2 linked regions of the Acidithiobacillus ferrooxidans ATCC 23270 genome follow. The protein of the gene in region 2 interacts with the protein of the main gene of each other region in a pairwise test. Links are inferred from orthologs where the notes say so. Each region holds a gene or a part of one and is shown on either strand. Other genes may lie near its edges. The genes, in order: recO and recR.

What was found.
Region 1: the proteins of recR (region 2) and recO interact in binary tests that used the Escherichia coli proteins (3 or more experiments, as listed by UniProt). The link is inferred for Acidithiobacillus ferrooxidans ATCC 23270 from one-to-one orthologs.

What each region holds. Positions count from the first base shown.
Region 1 is NC_011761.1:1,202,864-1,218,531, reverse strand. What follows is about bases 1-3,000. They hold recO (DNA repair protein RecO), read right to left. Parts: upstream 1,885-3,000; coding sequence 1,117-1,884; downstream 1-1,116. Other genes in these bases: rnc (ribonuclease III), read right to left, coding at 2,781-3,000; era (GTPase Era), read right to left, coding at 1,874-2,788; pdxJ (pyridoxine 5'-phosphate synthase), read right to left, coding at 395-1,120; acpS (holo-ACP synthase), read right to left, coding at 9-398; AFE_RS06595 (UDP-glucose dehydrogenase family protein), read right to left, coding at 1-5. Also shown: more of rnc, read right to left, coding at 3,001-3,461; AFE_RS06565 (DUF4845 domain-containing protein), read right to left, coding at 3,524-3,946; lepB (signal peptidase I), read right to left, coding at 4,041-4,832; lepA (translation elongation factor 4), read right to left, coding at 4,899-6,701; AFE_RS06550 (Do family serine endopeptidase), read right to left, coding at 6,807-8,246; AFE_RS06545 (sigma-E factor negative regulatory protein), read right to left, coding at 8,416-9,078; RNA polymerase sigma factor RpoE, read right to left, coding at 9,075-9,701; nadB (L-aspartate oxidase), read left to right, coding at 9,818-11,407; AFE_RS06530 (hypothetical protein), read right to left, coding at 11,352-11,882; CAF17-like 4Fe-4S cluster assembly/insertion protein YgfZ, read left to right, coding at 11,866-12,831; AFE_RS06520 (hypothetical protein), read left to right, coding at 12,835-13,182; thiol reductant ABC exporter subunit CydC, read right to left, coding at 13,179-14,936; thiol reductant ABC exporter subunit CydD, read right to left, coding at 14,929-15,668. UniProt on the Escherichia coli protein: Involved in DNA repair and RecF pathway recombination.
Region 2 is NC_011761.1:1,670,549-1,678,062, forward strand. Bases 1,452-4,366 are described here. They hold recR (recombination mediator RecR), read left to right. Parts: upstream 1,452-2,566; coding sequence 2,567-3,166; downstream 3,167-4,366. Other genes in these bases: dnaX (DNA polymerase III subunit gamma/tau), read left to right, coding at 1,452-2,217; AFE_RS08880 (YbaB/EbfC family nucleoid-associated protein), read left to right, coding at 2,207-2,560; AFE_RS08890 (ammonium transporter), read left to right, coding at 3,226-4,366. Also shown: AFE_RS08865 (PilZ domain-containing protein), read left to right, coding at 1-149; more of dnaX, read left to right, coding at 499-1,451; more of AFE_RS08890, read left to right, coding at 4,367-4,443; AFE_RS08895 (NAD(P)H-hydrate dehydratase), read left to right, coding at 4,446-5,297; bioA (adenosylmethionine--8-amino-7-oxononanoate transaminase), read left to right, coding at 5,284-6,633; AFE_RS08905 (CBS domain-containing protein), read left to right, coding at 6,633-7,088; tRNA (adenosine(37)-N6)-threonylcarbamoyltransferase complex ATPase subunit type 1 TsaE, read left to right, coding at 7,101-7,514. UniProt on the Escherichia coli protein: May play a role in DNA repair. It seems to be involved in an RecBC-independent recombinational process of DNA repair. It may act with RecF and RecO.

The sequences.
Region 1 (15,668 bases), 460 kb from region 2 along the record:
TTCATCGCCTATCCTCCCCGTTCCAGCACCACGACCGCCATGGCATAGCGACGCTCATCGCTGATGGACAGCCAACTGCGCACGCCATCCCCGAGCCCCCGTAGGAGCTGTTGCGCGCGACCGCCCAGCACCAATTGCGGACGCCCGCCCGAATCGTGGCCCACCTGCACGTCCATCCAGCGCATCCCATTAGTCATGCCGCTACCCAAGGCTTTGAATGTGGCCTCCTTGGCCGCGAAACGTCGCGCCAGAAAAGCGGCGCCGGCCGCGGCTTCCACCGGCATGTCCGCCACCTCCAAAGGTCCCAGCAGACGCTCGGTCAGACGTTCCCCGAAGCGGGCATGGAGACGGGCCATTCGCTCGACGGCAACGATATCCGTCCCCATTCCCACGATCATCCACGCGCCTCGAGCATGAGTCTTTTCATATCCGCCACCGCCGTCGCCATACCGACAAATACGGCATGGGCAACGATGGCATGGCCGATATTCAACTCCCGGATATAGGGGATCGCTGCCACCGCCTGCACGTTGTGGTAATCGAGACCATGCCCGGCATTCACCTGCAGGCCGAGGCTATCGGCAAAGCTTGCTGCGCTGGTGATCTGGCCCAGTTCTTCAGCACGCGTCGCCGTATCAGCGGTATTGGCATAACGGCCCGTATGCAGCTCGACCACGGGCGCTCCGGTTTCCATCGCCGCCTCCAACTGAAAAGGGTCGGGGTCGACAAACAGCGATACCCTGACCTTGGCAGCGGCCAGACGCTGGCAGGCCTCTTTGATACGAGACAATTGTCCGGCAACATCCAGTCCGCCTTCGGTGGTCAGCTCCGCACGGCGTTCCGGCACCAGACAGCAGTCGCTAGGGGATAGGCGCTCCGCCACACGCAAGACACCTTCCTCAACGGCCATTTCGAGATTGAGGCGGGTACGCAGGGTCTGGCTGAGAATTTCCACATCCCGCTCCACGATGTGCCGTCGATCCTCACGCAGATGCGCGGTAATGGCGTCGGCGCCAGCGCGTTCGGCGACGAAGGCCGCCTCCACCGGGTCCGGATAGCGGGTGCCGCGCGCCTGCCGCAACGTCGCAACGTGGTCGATATTCACCCCCAAGGCAATCATTCGCTGTGCTCCTCCCTTTTCTGTATCGTCATCGCGGGCTGTGTTCTGCGCAAGTATGCCGTAAGGAGGCGGCGACTCTCCAGTGGGCGTCCGCCCAGATGGACCAGCAACTCCTGTTCCAGACAACGCCGTAGGGAGGAATTCCAGACTGGCATACTGCGTGTCTGCATCGCCCCCCGTAACCAGACCAGGGCCGCCGCCTCTATGGCCACCGCAGCATCGGGCGCATGGGCCCGGCAGAATACACCGTGTGCGGCCTGGTATAACCAGTGTTCTGAAGATGCCGCATCGGGAGACCGGCCACACTCCGCGCAATGCGCCAGATCAGGTGCCCACCCCAGATTTTCCAGCAGGCGCCGTTCGAAACGCCGGAGATACCAGCCTTCCCCCGGTTCACTGCACAACGCATCGATGGTTTCTTCATAGACTTGAAAGAGATCGGGGAAGGGGTCTCTACGCTGGGTCAGCCGCAACAGCAGCTCGTTGACATAAAAAAGGCTGAGATTCTGTAGTGGATTGAGTGGCAGAAACGGACCCAGTTCTTCCGCCTGCGCCAGTACCGGTAACTCCCCCCGTCCCAGCCAGCGCACCCACAGGGGGCGCCCCGCCTCGATCCGCGCCAGCGCAGAACGCGCGCGTCGGGCACCTTTGGCCAGCACCCCCAGTCGACCTTGTGTCCGGGTAAACAATTCCACTATCAGGCTGGTATCTCCGTAAGGGTAGTGATGCAGCACCCAGGCGCGATCACCGGGTTCAGTCGTCATACCCCAACTCGCGCAGGATATGATGGTCTTCCGACCACTGTTCCTTCTGCTTGACCCATAATCCCAGCCAGACCCGCTCTTCGGTCAACTGCTGCAGTGCCTCCCGCGCCCGGCTGCCGATCACCCGCAGACGGTTGCCGCCGTCGCCCAGAATAATGGCTTTCTGCCCCGGCCGCCGACAATAAATGGTCGCCTCTATGCGCTGCTGGCCACCTTCCACCTGATAGCTTTCAATGGCAACGGCCGTGTCGTAGGGTAGTTCCGCACCGAGTTGCCGGAATATCTGCTCGCGAATGATTTCTGCCGCCATAAACCGCAGATTGCGATCGGTGACCTGATCCTCCGGGAAAGCCGCCGGAGCCGGTGGCAATAGTGGCACCAGCACATCAGCCAGACGCTCCACGTCCGGCGCCCTGCGCGCCGAGAGTGGTATGATCGCCGCGAATTCTCCACGCTCCGCCAATGCCTGCAGATAGGGAAACAGACGCGCCTTGCTCGCAACCCGATCCACCTTGTTTACCACGGCCACCAGCGGAATACCGGCCCGCTGCAACCAGCGCAGGGCCTCCGCGTCGTCATGGGTCCACAGCAGCGCCTCTACCACCAGCACGCCCAGATCCGCGGATTCCAGCGCCCCCCGGGTGGCCCGCAGCAGGTGTCGGTTCAGGCTGCGATAGCCACTATGCACGCCCGGCGTATCCAGAAAGAGCAGTTGTCCGTCGGGGCGGGTCAGTATCCCGAGAATCTGATCCCTGGTAGTCTGCGGACGCGGCGCCGTGATGCTGATTTTCTGCCCGACCAGATGATTCAGCAGGGTGGATTTACCGACATTAGGACGCCCGAGCAGCGCCACATATCCGCTGCGGTACCCTTCGTCAGGAGCGCCGCTCTTGATCTCATCCATGCACGGCAACCTGCAGTTGTGCCAGCATCAGCGCCGCCGCCTGCTGTTCGGCTTTCCGCCGGCTGCCATCCTCCGCTTCGGTAGCTTCGGCGCCAGGCACACTGCAACGCGCCACGAAACGCCGCTCATGGGCCTGTCCTTTTTCCGCCACCGTCGTATAGACGGGTACAGGACGTCCCTGTCCCTGCAGGAATTCCTGCAGGCGCGTTTTGGGATCGCGCAACTCTTCGCCACCCAGGTCATCAGTCATCAAGGGCTCGACCAGTTGTGCAACGATACGCTCCGCCGCACCAAAGCCGCCATCCAGGAAAGCCGCACCAATCACCGCCTCCAAGGCATCGGCGCGGATGGAGTCTCGCCGGGCGCCACCGCTGCGTATTTCTCCGGGGCCCAGGATCAGGGAATCGGCCAAAGCGATTTTTCCGGCGATCTCCGCCAGGGTTTCCTCCCGAACCAGCCGTGCCCGCATCCGCGACAGATCCCCCTCGCTCACCTTGGGAAAGCGGGCGAAGAGTTTTGCCGCTACTACAAAATTCAGTGCCGCGTCCCCCAGAAACTCCAGCCGTTCATTGTGCCGGGCGCCCGCACTTCGATGGGTCAGCGCCTGCAACAGCAGGGACTGCTCACGGAATTGATAGCCGACCGACTGTTGCAGAGATTCTAAAACATCCATAAACGCATCGACTCAGGCATTAAAAATGGGAAGAAGAACTGCATCATATACCTAAAAGATTTTCAATGCCCTGCGGCGTCAAAATGCAGTAACAAACTGACATTGCCAACCAATGGCACGATCTTGTCATAACTGACGGTGATCAGCACCGGTCCTGCACCCGCTTTTTCGATCTGGATGCCTTTCTGCGGGATATGGATCATCGCCACATCCAGGCGGGCATTGAGGTCGCGGCGAATCTGGGCAGCAGACTCTCCCGGCACGGACTGCCGCTCCTGCTGGCTGACGATATTTTTCAGAGACCAGTAATCATAGTAGGACGGCATCACCTTCACTACAAAGGCGACGACAAAGACCAGGATCAACAGCCAGAAGATCGCACCGACAAATGAAAGCCCTGCCTCACCCGAACGCCGCGTGATCAGGGACCGCGCGTACCCGCTTTGCTGGCCCGAATAAATCCTTATGACTTGTTGGTCTGACATGGGGTCACACATTCCGAGCCCTCCCGGATCTCTGGATTCATCCCTATCCCTTACTTAGTCCTGAACAGGGATTTTGCAAGTGCAACCTCCGGACTCAGGAAGCCCCGTCCAGTGCGCGGCCGATCTGGTTCCAGCGGATGGACCAATTCTCGGCATCCCAGGAGAACCACACGAACATTGCCTTCCCAACGATATTGCGTTCCGGTACGACGCCCCAGAAACGGCTGTCATTACTGTTGTCCCGGTCATCCCCCATCATGAAATAAGAGTGAGGCGGCACCTTGTAGGGACCGAAATTCATTTGGGCTTCGGGCGTGGCAAATTCAATAATATGGAATTTGTGGCCACCGAGTTCCTGCTCATACTCTTTGGTAGGGATAACCATACCCTCCGCGCCCTGCCCTTCCGGCCGATAATTAAAAGTACCGATAAGTTTTTGTGGCACTAGTTTATTGTTGATGTAGAGTGCATCCCCCCTGACCTCAATCGTGTCGCCGGGCAGGCCGATGACCCGCTTGATGTAGTCCACACGCGGATTTTTGGGATAACGGAACACCATGACATCACCCGCTTCCACCGGACTGCCCCGGGTAATGGGTGTGTGGATCAGCGGTAGCCGCAATCCCCACTGGAATTTATTGACCAGCACGAAATCGCCCACCCGCAGGGTCGGTATCATGGATCCGGACGGTATCTGGAAGGGTTCAAACAGAAATGCACGGATCAAAAAAACAATGAGCAATACCGGAAAAAAACTCCGGGCATACTCGACAACGACGGATTCCCTGGCTCCCGCGGGCCGCTTCCTTCGCAAAAACAGCAGATCGCCCAGCCAGATCAGGCCGGAAAGTACAACCGCCAGAAACAATCCCAGGGTAAAATCCATCAGTACCTGTCCTTCATTGTGAATGCGCCCAAAATCAGCCTCCGCACAAGTTGCGCAGTGCGCGTTTTACCTCTTGTCACTTTTCAGCACCGCCAGAAAGGCTTCCTGGGGAATCTCCACATGACCAACCTGCTTCATGCGCTTTTTGCCCTCTTTCTGCTTCTCCAGCAGTTTACGTTTGCGCGAAATATCGCCACCATAACACTTGGCCAGCACATTCTTACGCAGGGCCTTGACCGACTCCCGGGCGATGACCCTGGCGCCGATCGCTGCCTGGATAGCCACCTCGAACATCTGTCGGGGAATCAGATCACGCAAACGGACCACCAGTTCCCTGCCGCGCCGTTCGGACACATCACGGTGCACGATCCAGGACAGTGCATCCAGCTTTTCCCCGTTGATGAGAATGTCCATTTTCACCAGCGGCCCACTCTCAAAACGTGCAAATTCATAGTCCATGGAGGCATAACCCCGGCTCACCGATTTGAGGCGATCAAAAAAATCCAGGACCACTTCATTGTGCGGCAACTCATAGCGCAGCATTACCTGCCCGCCGGTGAACTGCATATTCTTCTGTCGCCCACGCCGCTCTTCACAAAGAGCGATTACCGGGCCGAGATACGTTTCCGGTACCAGAATGTTCGCGGTAATCACCGGCTCGCGAATATCCGCAATCTTCTGTGCCGCAGGCAATTCGGCGGGATTGGAAATCTTCAGCACCTGGCCGTCGGTGGTAAGCACCTCATAGATCACGGTGGGTGCCGTACTGATCAGTTCCAGTTGGTACTCGCGTTCGAGACGCTCCTGCACGATTTCCATATGCAAAAGCCCCAAAAATCCGCACCGGAAACCAAAACCCAGGGCTTGTGAAGTCTCCGGCTCAAACTGCAGGGCCGCGTCATTCAGGCGCAACTTCTGCAGCGCCTCGCGAAAGCTTTCGTAATCCGCCGAGTCCACCGGATAGAGCCCGGTAAATACCTGTGGCTGCACCTCGCGAAAACCGGGCAGAGGCGCGCTGGCGGGGCGGTCCTGCTCGGTCAGGGTATCTCCCACCCGGGCGCCTTCAATGGTCCGCACGCCCGCAATGACAAAGCCCACCGCACCCGTTTCCAGGGCGGGGACCATCAGGGATTTTGGGGTAAAAACGCCAACCTTTTCTACCACATAAGGTTTCTGACCCACCATCGTCAGGATGCGCTGACCGGGACGGATGGAACCGTTCATCACCCGCACCAATACCACCGTCCCCAGATAATTATCGAACCAGGAGTCGATGATGAGGGCTTGCAGCGCAGCTTCCGGATCACCCTGGGGAGGTGGGATGCGTTCCACCACCCGCTCCAGAATCTCCCGAATACCGGTACCTTCTTTGGCACTGGCCTCTACGGCATCGTCAGCAGGCAGCCCGACTATTGCTTCAATCTCCCTGCGCACCCGCTCCGGATCGGCAGCCGGCAGATCGATTTTGTTGAGGACCGGCAGGATCTCCAGGTTGTGTTCCAGCGCCGTGTAACAGTTGGCTACGCTTTGCGCTTCCACCCCCTGCGATGCATCCACGACCAGCAGCGCGCCTTCACAGGCAGCCAGGGAACGGCTCACTTCGTAAGAAAAATCCACATGGCCCGGTGTATCGATGAGGTTGAACTGGTACTCCTGTCCATCTGCGGCGCGAAACTGCAGGCGCACGCTCTGCGCCTTGATGGTAATGCCGCGTTCGCGTTCGATATCCATCGTATCCAGCACCTGACTGGACATTTCACGCTCGGTCAACGCCCCGCAAAGACGGATGAACTGGTCCGCCAGAGTGGATTTTCCGTGATCCACATGGGCAATAATGGAAAAATTGCGAATATGCTGCTGTTCAGTCATCTGGCCTGTCAATCCATGGGCGCCGGGCGGGTACTACCACCCCGGCGGATGCAATCACAAAAAGGGCTGGTACAAACGCCCAGCCCTTCGCGGCGATCGCCTGCTTCAATGCGGCAGCGAAAGCACCAGATAGAAACTCCCCTCACCACGTCGCACCAGCACCGGGATCGGCTGGCCCGCCGGCAAGGCAGCCACCAGCTTCTGCAAGTCGGCGGCATTGGTAATCTGCTGCTGTGCCACCTGCAAGATCACATCACCGGGACGAATACCGGCTTCTGCCGCCGGCCCCACACCAACCCCGAGGACCAGGACACCAGTATTCACGTGCAGTTGCTTACGTGCCTCCGCAGTCAGCGGACCCACCTGCACATTCAGTCGTTTGACTTCACCTTCCTGCGCCGGACCGCCGGATGCGGCGGATTCCACCGTATTCTCCAGGTTGCCGGGCAGACTCTCCACCACGATGTTGAGGCTCATGGGCTTGCCATCACGGATAACCCCCAGCTTCGCCTTGAAACCGGCGGGCAATACTCCCACCAGCGGCGGTAATTGACCAGAGTTATAGATGGCCTGACCGTCAAAGGAGACAATGACATCTCCCGGACGTAACCCCGCCTTGGCAGCCGGACCGTCAGGCACAACCTGTGACACCAAGGCACCCACCGGCTCTTTCATGTGGAAGGACTTGGCGAGATCCATGCTGACATCCTGAATCATGACCCCGAGCCAGCCAAAATGCACTTTCTGATGCAGCTTTAACTGTTTGACCGCATCCATGGCGACATTGATGGGGATAGAGAAAGACAACCCCATGTAGCCACCGCTATTGGTATAGATCTGGTCGTTGATGCCGATGACCTGACCGCGCATATTGAATAGCGGGCCACCGGAGTTACCAGGGTTGATCGGCACATCCGTTTGAACGAACGGGATGTAGGGATCATCCGGCAAAGGCCGCGAGGTCGCACTGATCACACCCTGGGTGACGCTGTTCTCAAAGCCGAAGGGCGAACCCACCGCCAGCACCCACTGTCCGACCTCCAGCTTGCTGGAGTCACCAATCTGTACCACCGGCAGATTCTTCGCGTCAATTTTGAGCAACGCCACATCCATACGCGCCGACAGGCCCACCAGGTGAGCTGCATATTGATGATGATTGGTGAGACTGACAATGATCTTCTGAGCCCCTTTCACCACATGCGCCGCAGTCACGATATAGCCGTCGGAGCTGATGACAAAACCGGAACCCAGGGATTGCACCTGATATTTCTGTCCGGCTCCGCCACCAGGTGCTCCAGGTTGCCCCGGTGCGCCAAAGAAGGGGGCGAAAAACTGATTCAGGGGAGAGTTCGGCGGGAAGGGGGAAGTCACACCACGCGCCACTCTGGTCTCCGTCGTGCTGATGTTCACTACTGCAGGTCCATACTGCTTGACGATGGGCGTAAAATCAGGCAGCCCCACCAACGCCTGACCGCTGGCACCGGAATCCGCCCAAGCAGGCGTCATCGCCCCTATGCTCAGTCCCAAACCCATACAAAGCGCCATCACAAGGCGCTGCCTACCCAGCACACAATTTTTCAAGACCCCTCCCAACCATCCGATATGCTGCTTAATTCAAGACCGTATCTATCATCTCGGTATCTGCAGCACTTGGCAACAGGTATCGCGCCACCGTGCCGATACGTATCGGCACGCATTCTGACCAACGCTGATTCTAGGGATAACCTGCAGGAAAAGCCATGGAAGCCGCACTGATCCCCTCCGCGGGCGTATAGGCCGCACTTTCCAGACCAGACTGCCCCGAAGCATAGGCGGAAGGAATCCGCGAGGAAACGAGGTAGTTACCACCACCGGGCACCCACAGCCGTTGAATATCTCTCTGGATAACCACGTTTGTGCCGACAGGCGGCGACGCAAAATCCGCTACGGGGCTGAGATGAAATTCTTCACCACGGGTTGAAAACCCCCTCAGCACGGCGGTCTGCGCATAATGACCAGATCCGCCGCCAGCAACGGATGGCCCCACCCCTTGATGGGGCAGGAGACCTACCAAGGTCACTGATACCACCAGCACCGCAGCCACAGAACCGGTCTTCACCCAGAAACTTCTTGAACTGCCCTGCCGCAGCGGACGTTGCGGCGCCAGGAGACTGGGTTCGTTCACGATCGCCCAGGCTACCCGATCGGCGAAACCAGCCGATGCCAGACGAACCCCTTTCCCGTCATTTTGCAGAAGAAAGGAAACGCGGTACTGAGACTCCCATGCCTCACGCAAACCGCTCTCACACTGCATACGTGCGGCAAGACGGCTGGCGCGCAGCCCACTGAGCTCGCCCTCCATGAACGCCATCAGTTCTTTTTGCGTTTCATCGTTCATGACTTTTCCCGCTCCAACAAAGGGGCCAGAACCCTGGCAATTGCTTCACGCGCCCGAAAAATCCGGGACCTCACCGTCCCCACCGGGCACTCCATGACCTGGGCAATTTCATCGTAACTCAAGCCTTCAAACTCCCGCAAGGTGACCGCCATGCGCAAATCCTCCGGCAACGCAGTCAATGCCTTGTTGATATATTCCGCCAACTCCCTACTGAGTAATAACCCTTCCGGAGTATCGTATTCTCTTAGTCCATCGGCACTGGCAAATTGTTCCGCATCTTCCGTTTCCACATCCACAATGGAAACCTGCCGGCCCTGGGCTACGAGGTGATTCTTTGCCGTATTGACGGCGATACGATACAACCAGGTGTAAAACGCGCTATCGCCGCGAAAATTGGCAAGCGCGCGGTAGGCTTTGACAAAGGCTTCCTGGGCCACATCTTCGGCCTCCTCCGGAGTGCGCACAAAACGCCCGACCAGGGAAATCACCTTGTGCTGGTATTTGCGTACCAGGAGATCAAATGCCCCCTTTTCTCCCTTTTGTACGCGCTGGACGAGGAGCAGGTCACTGGGGGCGCCATGTTCCTGACCACCCGCCGTGCTGCGTCCCATGATTTTACCCATTCAGCCGTTTCCTTTCTTCTTGGGATGCCGTTATTCACCTTATTCGTTTACCATCGTATCATGACTTATTCCAATTCTCGCAACGCCCGCACCCGACACCCTTCTCAGGATCCTAAATGCCTTCTTTCGACTTTCTGATTATCGGCTCCGGCACCGCCGGGCTGAGCACGGCTCTGGGGCTCAGCCGACTCGGCCGTGTCGGCCTCGTAAGCAAAGGGCGGGCGGATGATTCCGCCAGTGACAGAGCGCAGGGCGGCATTGCAGCGGTCATGGATATGGATCACGACAGCATTGCCCTGCATATCGAAGACACCCTGGGAGCCGGAGCGGGACTTTGTCACCCGCAGGCAGTCCGGCAGATCATCGGCCGGGGCCCGGACGCCGTGCGCCAATTAATCGACTGGGGGGTACCCTTTGACCGCCAGCCGGATGGAAGCTGGCATCTCACCCGTGAAGGTGGACACCAGGCCCGTCGGGTACTGCACAGTGCCGATACCACGGGCCACGTCATCGAAAGCACCCTGCTGCGCCGGGTGCTGGCGGAACCCGCCATCCAGATGGCCGAAGGACACTATGCCAGTGATCTCTGGCTCACCGAGGACCGTTGCCAGGGCGCCTGGGTGCTTCCCCCAAAGGGCGATCATCCCGAGTTGTGGACGGCACGGGCAGTAGTGCTCGCCAGCGGCGGGGCGGGACAGTTGTATCTGCACACCAGCAATCCGCTGGTGGCCACCGGAGACGGCATCGCGCTGGCCTGGCGGGCGGGCGCGGAAATTGCCAATCTGGAATTTATCCAGTTTCATCCCACGACGCTTTACCAGCCGGGTAGCCAACCTTTCTTATTGTCTGAAGCCTTACGGGGCGAGGGTGCCATCCTGCGTCTACCGGATGGCAGCACTTTTCTGGAGCGTTACGACCCGCGTGCCGAGCTGGCGCCGCGGGATATCGTCGCGCGCGCCATCGATTTGGAGATGAAGCAACATCAACTCGACTATGTCACTCTGGATATCAGTGCACAGCCAGCCACCTTGGTGCGCCGGCATTTCCCCGCCATCTTTGCACACTGCCGCGCACAAGGCTATGATCTGACACGAGAATCCATTCCAGTGGTTCCCGCTGCCCATTACAGCTGTGGTGGCGTGGTCGTGGATGAGGCGGGGCGCAGTACCATTCCGGGCCTTTATGCGGCAGGCGAGGTCAGTTCTACCGGACTGCACGGCGCCAATCGTCTCGCCAGCAACTCACTGCTGGAATGTGTGGTGGGTGCGGCGGCCATTGTTGCGGACCTGGAAGGGCAAGCGCGCCTGCCCGACAGACCACGGCAAACGCCGGGGCGATCGCCGGGGCAACCAACCACTGCCGCACGCCGGACGGACATCAACGCCCTGCGGCAGAACCTGCAGGTAAATATGTGGCAGGCGGCGGGCATCGTCCGCAACGACGAGGGCTTGCGCGCCGCCTGCGCGTATTGGGATGAACGGGGTACGCACATCAGCGACAGCCTGTGTGGACCGCAGCCGTATCAGGAACTGCGCAACCTCTGCCAATGCGCGAAAATCCTCACCTGTGCCGCGCTGCTGCGAGAAGAATCCCGCGGCTGCCATTTCAACAGTGACCACCCGCAACGCCGTGCCGTCGCGGCGGACAGTATCAGCCAGCGGGATCAGCAGTCTCCGTTTTTGCGTCCCATTCCTGGCGCAGCCTGAGGCGCCAGCGGCGCCAGGGATCGTTCCCGGCGGCGAACAGACCAATCAGCACCGCGCGACGGCCATCGCCGCTCCGCAGGGGGATCATGCCGAGGCGCGGGTGCAGAAATGGCCGGGCGCGCAGATGAACGGGCAGCACGCTGCCGCTGTCCATCCGTACCTGCAGACCGCCGTCCCTGCCGGACAACAGGGCCTCCGGCATGTCCTGATTCGTGCGCAGACTCCAGGGGCAGCGCCAGACCACCCATGCCAGCAGCACGACGAGCAGCACCAGCCCCCAGCGCCAGTCATGCAGCATCGTAAAGCCCGCGCAAAGCAAAGCCAGGATGCAGGGAATACTTTGCAACCAGCGTTGTCGCCCGGCACTGCCGAAGCATAGATCTGGCAGGACTTTGTCGCCGTCGGCCATGGGGGTATGATCGGGGCCGTGCTGTTTCTGCAAACGGGAGTCGATCCGCATGTCTTCAGCCGTCATTACCTTTGTCCCCCTGCATACGGAACTGGGCCTGATTCACGCCAGTGGCGTGGATGCCGAAAAGTTTTTACAGGGGCAATTCTCCAACGATCTGCGTGCCCTGGCCAGTGGTCACGGACAATGGAGCAGCTACAGCACGGCCAAAGGACGCATGATCGCCAATTTTTACGTACAGCGCGATGGCAGCGACTTTTGGCTGAGTCTGGCCGACGATATGGCCGATACCGTCATCGAGCGTCTGCGCAAGTTCCGAATGATGGCCAAGCTGGAGATCAAACGGGGGGAACCGGAATTCACCTTGCTGGCCGTCCATGGCAACGGTGCGGGGGAACTACTCGGCCGCGCCCTCGGTATCGCGTTGGGGAAAAGCGGCAACAGCGGGGTGGTTCATGACGACGCCATCATTACCCGCCTGCCCTGGGCGGAAGCGGAGGCCTTCCTGATCATTCTGCCCGCATCCCGTGTGGAGGCCCTGAGCGCCAAGCTGGGGGCAGCGGGCGCGCGATCCGGCGCCGCGGAGGACTGGCGCCTGTGGGCCATACAGGCGGGTGTCGGTATGATCAGCCGCGCCACTACGGAAAAAATCATTCCCCAGGAACTGAATCTGGAGGTGCTGGGGGGCATCAATTTCAAGAAGGGCTGCTATCCTGGGCAGGAGATCGTCGCCCGCTCCCACTATCTCGGCAAGCTCAAGAACCAGACCTACCGGGTCGCGGCGTCGGCGCCACTGCAGGCGGGCGAAGAAATCTTTTGCACCAGCATGGGTGCACAGAGCATCGGCATCGTTATCAACGCCGCACAGGATCCCCTGGGCGGTTTTGCCGCCTTGGCCGTTTTACGTGCCGCCAACGCCGGGGAGTCGCTGATGGCCGGGGCGCCGGGCGGCACGCCTCTGAGTCTGGGGAAACTTCCCTACACCCTGCCTCTGGACATTGTCAGCGAGGAATAGCCTATGTGGGGATTGGTCGCGGGCACGGTCAGTTATCCGCTATTCGCTTGGTACAGCAGGCGCTACTTTGACGAGCAGGGACTAGAACACGGTTTTACCCGTATGATGCTGGTGTTCCTGGTGGCTACACTGCTCTCTTCGGCGCTCGGTTACGGGGTGTCGTGGGTAACCAGCACTCCCCGGAGCCGCAGCAGCCAGGCACAGTTGCAAAAAGCGGGCACGGCGGTGCTGGATGACGAGTTGAAGTGCGTGCGGAACCCCTCCGGCGCGGCCTGCCAGTCCAGCGTGCAGCAAGCTGAGGCCACGGAACGGAAACTGCTCTCCGGCTTCCGCGGCGGCCGCCAGAATTAGTGAATCTCCGGAATAGCCTGTCCGAACGTGGCGAAATGGCTGAGTTGTCCATCCCGCTGTAAAAGCTCCCCATAGGTCCCCGACTCCACGATCCGCCCCTCGTCGAGAATATGAACGCAGTCCATGTGCTCCAGGCCCACCAGACGATGGGTAATATAGAGCACGGTGCGGCCTTCCATGATCTGGCGCAGGTCTTTGAGGAACTCCATCTCGGTCACCGGATCGAGCCCTTCGGTCGGCTCATCCAGAATCAGCCACGGAGCGTCCTTGAGAATCGCCCGGGCAATGGCCACTCTCCGGCCTTGACCACCGGAGAGTTTCACCCCGCCTTCGCCGACAATGGTATCCAGGCCCTGGGGCTGACTGCGCACGAACTCCGCAAGCTGTGCCGTGGCCAGCGCCGCCCAGAGTTCATCCTCCTCCGCCTCGCCCTTGGCCACCAGCAGGTTGTCGCGGATCGTACTGTGAAAGAGATAAGAGCGCTGGGATACGACAGCGAAATATGCGCGCAGATTGTCTGCCGGGAAATCCCGCAACTCATGGCCACCCAGATACGCGTTGCCCGATTGATAGTCATAGAAACGCAGCAGCAGGTTGGCGAGGCTGCTCTTGCCAGCCCCGGTCGCCCCCAGGATCGCAACCCATGTGCCCGCCGGGATGCTGAGGTCCACGCCTGCCAGGGCGTCGCGTTGGGCGCCGGGATAGCGCAGGTGCAGATCCTTGAGCTCCAGATCCGGCCGGTCCACCCGCGGTGCGGGTCCCGATGCATCCGGAAACGGCAAGGGCGTATCCGCCACCTCAAAAATACGGCGCGCGGCCGCGCGGGTTTGCCCCAGAAACTGAAAGGCCAGCGGCAAGGCGGCGATGGCCTCGAAGGAACCCATCACGCCGAGGGCCAGGAGGGGCAGATCCGAATTGCCCAGAACCCTGCCATGGACCAGAGGAATAGCCAGCACCACGACAACCCAAATCGCCAGATTGCCCATGAATCCCATGCCGGCGTTGCCGAATCCGGCGATCTGCGCCATGTGGGCCTGCCGCCGGAGCAGCGCATCGTTGAGTGTGCCCGTGCGTCGCAGAATCTCCGGCCCGGCATTATAGGTCAACAGTTCAGCCATGCCCTGCATGCCGTCCACCACCTGTACCCGGTAATCCGACTGGATGCCGGTCATCTCGGCGCCACTGCGCGCACCCAGCCGCTCCGTGAGGAGCGGTAGAAGCAGGCCGGTAACCGCGAGGAAAAGAAAGAGTGCAATGGCCAACCGCCAGGAGAAAAAAGCGAAGACGCCCGCCATCGTGAGCGTCGCCACCCCGGCCACCAGAAACGGCGTAAACACCCGCAGGTAAAAATTATTCAGAATATCGATATCGGCGACGAGGCGCGAAAGAATATCGCCGGAACGATAACCTTGCAGCCCGGCGGGCGCGAGCGGCTCGAGGCGGGTGTAGAACCAGGTGCGCAACTGGGCCAGCAGACGGAACGTCGCCTCATGGGTGACAATGCGCTCCAGCCAGCGCGAGATGACCCGGGTCGTCGCAAAAGCGCGCACCCCGGCAGCCGGCAGGAAGAAGTTATATAAATTCATGGTGGCGTAACCACCCAGTCCGGCCAGCGCCGCACTCGCCAGAAACCAGCCGGAAAGGGCCAGCAGACCGAAATTGGAAAGAATGGTCAGCAGGGCCAGAAAGGCGCCTCCCAGCATCCAGAACTTAAAGGGCCCAAACAGTTTCAGCAGCCGGTAAAGATCACGCATGGTCCCCCCGATAGGCTGCCGCCAGCCTTGCGTAGACACCGCCAGCCGCCAAAAGTGCATTATGGGTACCGGCTTCGACCACTTTCCCGGCGTCCATGACCAGGATCTGATCAGCGCGTTCTGCCATCGCCAGGCGGTGCGCAATGACGATCGCCGTTCGTCCCTGGATCAGCCGCTGCATGGCGTCCAGGACTAGCGATTCATTCTCCATGTCCAGACTCGCCGTAGCCTCATCCAGAATGAAGATCGGTGGGTTTTTGACAAAGGCGCGGGCCAAGGCGACGCGCTGAATCTGGCCGCCGGAAAGGCCCTGCCCCAGATCCCCCACCGGGGTATCGAAGCCCTGGGGCAAAGCCTCGATGAATTCCAGCGCGTGAGCGTTTTTCGCGGCCTCCCGCAGGGCGGCCATATCCGCATCAGGGCGCCCGATGCGGATATTTTCGGCGATGGTACCGTGAAACAGGCGGGGATTCTGCGGCACCCAGGCCAGTTGCCGCCACCAGCTTTCCCGGTCCAGGACGGCCAAAGGGATCCGGCCATTGATCAGGATTTCTCCCGAATCCGGTTGCACAAAGCCGAGCAACGCATTGGCGAGGGTACTCTTGCCCGCTCCGCTGGCGCCCACCAGCGCAGTGACCTTGCCCGCCGGGAACTCGGCATTGACACCCGCCAGCGCCACCCGGCCCTCCTCATAGGAGAAATGCAGGTCGTGCACCGAGAGACTGACGGATT
Region 2 (7,514 bases):
TGGTGTGGGTGACGCCACCCGACAACCGTGAGGGTCGTCCTCCCGCCATCGGTGTCCAGTTTGTCAATGACCGCTCCGGGGTCCTGATCCGGATTCAGAACGCGCTGTCCGGCCTGCCAAGGAACGATGGTGAGGTGCTGAGTTTTTAAAATGCCGCTTGGGCGCAGGCCCCGCACGGGTCACTCCGCACGGGGTCATTGCCCTGATGCTGGCGTCTGAGGTACACTTCGTCCCCTCAGGAGAGGTGACCGAGCGGCCGAAGGTGCAGCACTGGAAATGCTGTGTACTCCAAAAGGGTACCGTGGGTTCGAATCCCACCCTCTCCGCCAATCATCGTCCGTCAGTGGACAGTCTCAGGTTTTCTATGGCGACAAAGATCGGTCCCCTCGCAGTGGTAACTGGTGAACCCCGTCAGGCCCGGAAGGGAGCAGCGGCAGCCGGTGATCCAGGTGCCGGGGTGCGGCTGATCGGCGTCGCCACCCTATATTTCAGAGCCGCATGAGCGCCTATCTCGCGCTGGCCCGCCGCTGGCGACCCCAACATTTTGACGATTTTGTCGGGCAGGAGGCCGTCGTCTCCGCCTTGCGCCATGCCCTGGATTCCGGCCGCATCCATCATGCTTTTCTGTTCACCGGCACACGGGGCGTCGGCAAGACGACTCTGGCGCGGCTGCTCGCCAAGTGTCTGAACTGCGAGCGAGGCGTGAGCAGCAACCCCTGCGGAGAGTGCAGCGCCTGCCGCAGTATTGCTGCAGGGAACTTCGTGGATCTGCTGGAGGTGGACGCGGCAAGCCGTACCCGGGTGGATGAGACCCGCGACCTTCTGGACAATGTCCAGTATGCGCCTACGGCTGGTCGCTACAAGGCGTACCTCATTGACGAGGTGCATATGTTATCTGCGCACAGCTTCAATGCGCTGCTGAAAACCTTGGAAGAACCGCCGGAACATGTCAAATTTCTGCTGGCGACTACGGACCCACAGAAGCTGCCGATAACCGTGCTCTCCCGCTGCCTGCAGTTTAATTTACGTCGCCTGGATGTTCCCCAGATTCAGGGAAGATTGCGGCAGATCATGTCGTTGGAACAGGTGCCGGCGGAGGACGCCGCCCTGCAGATACTATCGCGCGCTGCCGACGGGAGTCTGCGTGACGCCTTGAGTCTGCTGGATCAGGCTATTGTCCACGGTGGTGGCGCGGTGCGGCGCGACGGCGTGCTCGCGATGCTGGGGCGCAGCGGCGATGACGCGGTGCTGGGTCTGATCGCCGCGCTGGTGGACCGAGATGCTGCACAGGTATTCGCCATAGTGGGTGATCATCTGGCGCGGGGCATGGACGGGCCCGGCCTGCTGGACCTGGTCATAGAAGGCCTGCATCGCATCGCTCTGGCGCAATTTCTTCCAGCCGATCCGGATGACGATGGCGCCGAGGCGGTCGTGCATCTGCGCGGGAGAATCAGCCCGCTTACCCTGCAGTCCTGGTATTTTTTGCTCCTTTCGGCACGACGTGACTTTGCGCTTTATCCAGATGATCGCATGGCGCTGGAGATGGCCTTTCTGCGGGTGTTGAGCTTTTCCGGTTCAGCATCGCCCGACTCGCCGCCAGCGGCCCTCCCGGGCGGGGAAAACCGGCATCCTGGCGAGTCACTTCCCCCGACGCGCGAATTCGTTATGCCCGAGGCAACTTCACCGCTATCGGATCATTCGGTTCCCCTGCTCTCCATCCGTTCACGGGATGAAGTCCGGGAGCCGTCGCCGGTAGCGACGTCCGGTCAGCGCGATGCGGATGCCGGGACCGCGCCAGCAGCAGACTGGCGTCGCGTACTGGCATCGCTGGCGGTGTCGCCGATGATTGCCGAGTACCTGCGCTACGGACAAGCCCTGCGCTGCGATCCGGAGGCGGTGGAGTTGGCCGTGGAGCCCAATTATTTGCCGTTCCTTCTCAAGACCGAGGCCCGCCGGGCGTTACATCAGGCGCTTACGGCATATTACGGCCGGGAGCCCAGGCTCAGCATTGTTGCTCTCACCATAGAGACCGGGGTGGGCAGCCTGGTGCAGGAAGACCGGGCGCAGCTGGCGTCCCGGCAAGCTGCAGCAGAGGCACGTGTGGCCGCGGATCCGCGCATCGGCGCGTTCCTCGAAGCCCTGGATGCCCGCGTAGAATCCATTGAAATCGTGGCGGCATCCTCAAACGATATGCCGTCAGCTCACAATGAAACGTAAACAGGGAGGTAAGGAAAAGATGAAAGGTGGACTGGGGAATATCATGAAGCAGGCGCAGCAACTCCAGGAGCGTTTGCAAAAGACGCAGGAAGAACTTGCCCAGGTAGAGGTGCAGGGCCACGCGGGTGGCAATCTGGTGGAAGTCACCATGACCTGCCGACATGACGTGCGGCGAGTTCGCATCGACCCCTCTCTGCTGACCGACGGCGATCAGGAGATGCTCGAAGATCTTGTGGCAGCGGCCATCAATGACGCCGTGCGCACTGCTGAGAAGGTCAGCGCGGAGCGGATGTCGGAAGTGACTGGCGGCATGAATATTCCGGGCATGAACCTGCCTTTCTAGGCACTTATGGCAGACGTTCCGAGTATGGACGCCCTGGTGGCACTGCTACGCCGCCTACCGGGTATTGGCCCGCGTTCGGCGCAACGGATCAGCTATGAGTTGCTGGTGCGTAAGCGCGATCTCATGCCGCAACTCGCCGCAGCCTTTCAGCAAGCCCACGCGGTGGTCCGTTTTTGTGAGCGCTGCAACAACCTGAGCGAAGCGCCATTGTGTGCCGTCTGTCGTTCCGAACACCGGGACCGTTCCATTTTGTGCGTGGTGGAATCGCCCGCTGATCTGCGTGCAATCGAGGATACGGGGGTGTTCGTCGGCGAATTTTTCGTATTGATGGGGCATTTGTCGCCCCTGGACGGCATCGGTCCCGAAGCCCTGCATATCGACCGCCTCAGCGCGCGACTGGGTGAAACAGACTTGCAGGAAGTGATTTTTGCGACCAATCCTACCCTGGAAGGAGAGGCTACAGCCCAGTTTCTCGCTGGACTGGTTCCTGACGGTGTCACCATCAGTCGTATCGCGCGGGGGGTGCCGGTGGGTGGTGAACTGGAATATGTCGATCGCAGCACCCTCGGGCGCGCCTTGCATGGTCGTCGCTTGCTCGACGAATAAGCACTTACCCATCGTTTCGTAAAGATAAAAGCCATCAATTTCGAGAGGAAGCAGCCATCATGATACCCACAGGAGTCACGCCTCCAGGCGGAAATGTGTTTTTTTTGCTGATGGGCGCCATTCTGGTGTTTGCCATGCATGGCGGATTCGCCTTCCTGGAACTGGGTACGGTACGACGGCGCAGCCAGGTAAATGCGCTGGTGAAGATTCTCAGTGATTTTGGTATATCCACCATCGTCTATTTTTTTGTGGGTTATCATATCGCCTATGGCATCAGCTTTTTTGCCGATGTAAAGGCTCTGACCGCAAGCAATCATGGTTTTCAGATGGTGCGGTTTTTTTTCCTGCTGACCTTCGCTGCTGCGGTGCCAGCCATTATCTCCGGTGGTATTGCCGAACGGGCACGTTTTTATCCCCAATTGCTGGCGACTGCCTTTCTGGTGGGACTGGTTTATCCCTTTTACGAAGGGATCGTCTGGAATGGTCATTATGGTATTCAAGCCTGGTTTACCAGCGTTTTTGGTGCACCTTTCCACGATTTCGCAGGCTCGGTGGTAGTGCATGCCATGGGTGGATGGATGGCGCTGATGGCGGTCTGGCTGCTGGGTTCGCGCAAGGGGCGTTACGGGAAAGATGGTGCGGTACACGCCATGCCGCCTTCCAACATTCCCTTTCTGGCGCTGGGCTCCTGGATTCTGATCATCGGCTGGTTTGGTTTTAATGTGATGAGTGCACAGCAAATTGCCGCTGTGCAGGGTCTGGTGGCACTCAATTCGCTTATGGCACTGGTGGGCGGCATGCTGGCGGCGCTGGCGGTAGGGAAGGGCGATCCGGGCTTCGTTCATAATGGCGCTCTGGCAGGTCTCGTGGCCATCTGCGCCGGTTCCGATGTGGTGCAACCCATTGGGGCTTTGGCCATCGGTGCCATTGCCGGCATTATTTTTGTCTACCTGTTCACCTTTGTGCAGCATCGCCTGCGTCTGGATGACGTGCTGGGTGTCTGGCCGCTCCATGGTGTTTGCGGGGTGTGGGGTGGACTGGCCGTCGGAATTTTTGGACATCAGTTCCTCGGCGGCGCCGGTGGGGTCAGTTTCTGGTCTCAGTTGCTGGGCACCGCACTAGGCGTCCTGGTCGCCCTGGCGGGCAGTGGTATCGTCTACGGCAGCATCAAGTACTTTATCGGGATTCGTCTGGATCCCGAGGCGGAGTATGCGGGGGCGGATTTGAGCTTGCACCATGTCAGCGCGTATCCTGAAGAGGATATCGAGAGGGCGTGACCATGACAGAACCTTTTGCTGCCCTGAACTGGCAGGCCATGCCGGGCCTGCCGGTGCGCAGCCCGCAGGCGCACAAAGGAAGCTTCGGCCACGTTTTCGTAGTAGGCGGAGGGCCGGGCATGGGCGGGGCACTGGCGCTGGCCTCTGCCGCCGCCTATCGGGTGGGCAGCGGATTGGTGACGGCGGTGGGGCATCCCTCGGCGATCCCATACTTGGCAGCACACCTGCCGGAAGCGACCTGGCGGGACTGGCCTGCGGCTTTTGGAGATTTGCCGGACCACGCCGTCCTGGCTGTTGGCCCTGGCTTGGGTCAGGGCCTGGCCGCCCATGATCTGTTGCTGGAAATCGGTACACTGTCCTGTCCCCAGGTATGGGACGCCGATGCCCTGAACATTCTCGCGCGTTTTGGTCCGAAACTGCTGACCACCGACGCACTTCGTCTGTTTACCCCACATCCGGGCGAAGCGGCCCGCCTGCTGGGGATAACGGTCGCCGCTGTACAGGCAGACCGTATCGCGGCGATTGTTCGGTTACGTGCCCGCTATGGCGGCTACTGGGTCCTCAAGGGCCACCATAGTCTCCTGCTAGGATGCGCTGTCCGGAATCTCTGTACTTTGGGCAATCCCGGCATGGCCACGGGCGGCAGCGGGGACGTGCTGACCGGCCTGTTGGCCGGTCTGCTGGCGGTCGGTCTGGACGCCGACCGGTCGCTGTCCCTCGGCGTGTGCCTGCATGCCCGCGCGGGCGATATCGCGGCCGCGGAGATGGGCGAGGCCAGCCTGCTGGCCGGGGACATCCTGGCGGCAGTGCCCCGCGCTTTACAGGAGTTGACGCAACGTCATGACGGAAACTGAAGTATTGCGGGAATGGGATCGCCGTTATTTCTGGCATCCCTTCACCCAGATGCAGTGTTACGGGGATGACGACCCGTGGATCATCGACCGTGCAGAAGGCAACTACGTGTATGATACGCAAGGTCATCGCTGTCTGGATGCGATCGCCAGCCTGTGGTGCAATGTTCACGGCCACCGTCATCCCCGACTGGATGCCGCCCTGATCGGGCAGTTGGGCAAGGTCGCACACAGCACGGCCCTGGGTGCGGGCAATGCTCCGGCCATTCGTCTCGCCAAGGCGCTGGTAGAAATTACCCCGCCTTCCCTGCAACATTGTTTTTTTTCGGAGGACGGCGCCGAGGCGGTCGAGGTCGCCATCAAGATGGCGGCCCAGTACTGGTGTAATCTGGGCCGCCCCGAAAAACGCCTCTTCCTGACCCTGGACAATGCCTATCATGGGGACACCGTTGGCGCCGTTTCGGTGGGCGGCTTCCCCCTGTTTCACGAGGTATACGGGCACCTCCTGTTCCCCACTTTACGCTTGCCGAGCCCCTATGTATTGCAGTGGGAAGACTGCGAGGGGGATCCGGAGCAGGCAACAGCCGTATGGCTGGCAGTGCTGGAAACGACGCTTCAGAAGCAGAGCGGCGAGATTGCGGCCGTGATCCTGGAGGGCGGGGTGCAGGGCGCCGCGGGCATATTGCCTTTCCCGCCCGGCATTCTGGCCGGTGCGCAACATCTGTGCCGGGCCTACGAGGTCTTGCTGATCATTGATGAGGTCGCGACCGGCTTCGGCCGCAGCGGCAAGCTTTTTTCCTGTGAGTGGGAGTCTGTCGAACCAGACCTGTTGGCCTTGGGTAAGGGGCTGAGTGGTGGTTACTTGCCGGTGGCTGCGACCCTCGCCGCAGAACATGTTTATGCTGCCTTTCTTGCGCCTTTCGGGGAAACCCGGCAGTTTTACTACGGGCATACCTACACCGCCAATCCTCTGGCCTGTGCGGTAGCGCTGGAGAACCTGGCACTTTTTGCGGAAGGTGGTGTGCTGGCTGCTTTGCCCGAGAAGATCGCCCGGTTGCGAGCCGGGCTGCAGCGTTTTCACGGCCAGTCGTGGGCAGGGGAGGTCCGCCAGTTCGGTTTGATGGCCGCCATCGCGTTGCGCGACCCCGGGACGAATGCGCCTTATCCCTACGGAGATCGCGTCGAATACGCAGTGTGCCGGAGAGCACGGGAAATGGGCGTTTACAGCCGTCCCCTCGGTGATCTCCTCACCATAGTTCCGCCGCTGTCGGTGACAGCAGCGGAAATAGACACTATCCTCAACGTATTATATGACGCCATGGCGGAAGGACGATCCTGATGAAAACGGCCCAAGATATCATGAACCGCGAAGTTGTTACGGTGCTGGCCGATGATCCGGTCGATAAAGTGGGAGATGTGCTCCTCAGTTCCGGGCACCACAGCCTGCCTGTGGTGAACAGCGAGGATCATCTGGTCGGAATGATCGGCGAACGGGATCTGATCGACGCCCACCGCAAGGTGCATCTGCCGACCATGCTTACTATCCTGGATGGTCTGATCCCTCTGGGCGGTATGCATGAATACGAGGAAGAGCTACGCAAAGTCACGGCGGTGACCGCCGGTCAGTTGGCGAGCTCCCACGTCATTACCGCCGCCCCCGATGAAGATACGGACGCGGTGGCCGAGAAGTTGCTGCGCAAGGATGTACATGCCGTGCCGGTGGTCGATAACAGCGGTTTATTGCTGGGTATCATCAGTCGCTCGGATATTCTTCAGCATCTGCTAAAACCCTGAACCTGGTATCGGATGCACTGGGATTTCGCAGATGCAGAAGCCTGCCGGGACTGGGGGCGACAGCTTGCCCAGCGCATTCATATCCCTGCGGTTATTTATCTTGAGGGCGATCTGGGGGTCGGTAAAACCACTCTGGCCCAGGCCATCTTAAAGGCGCTGGGCGTTACCCGGAACATCAAAAGCCCGACCTATACCCTGATGGAACAGTATCCGACCCGGATCGGACCGGCTCTGCATCTTGATTTGTATCGTCTGCAAGAGCCGGAGGAGCTGGAATTCATCGGTATCCGTGATTATCTGACAGAACCTTCCCTGTGGTTGGTGGAATGGCCGGAGCGAGGTGCGGGTTTCCTGCCCCCTGCCGATTTGTCACTCACCCTCCGTATTCTGGACAACGGCAGTCACCGTCTGGAATGGCTGGGGCAT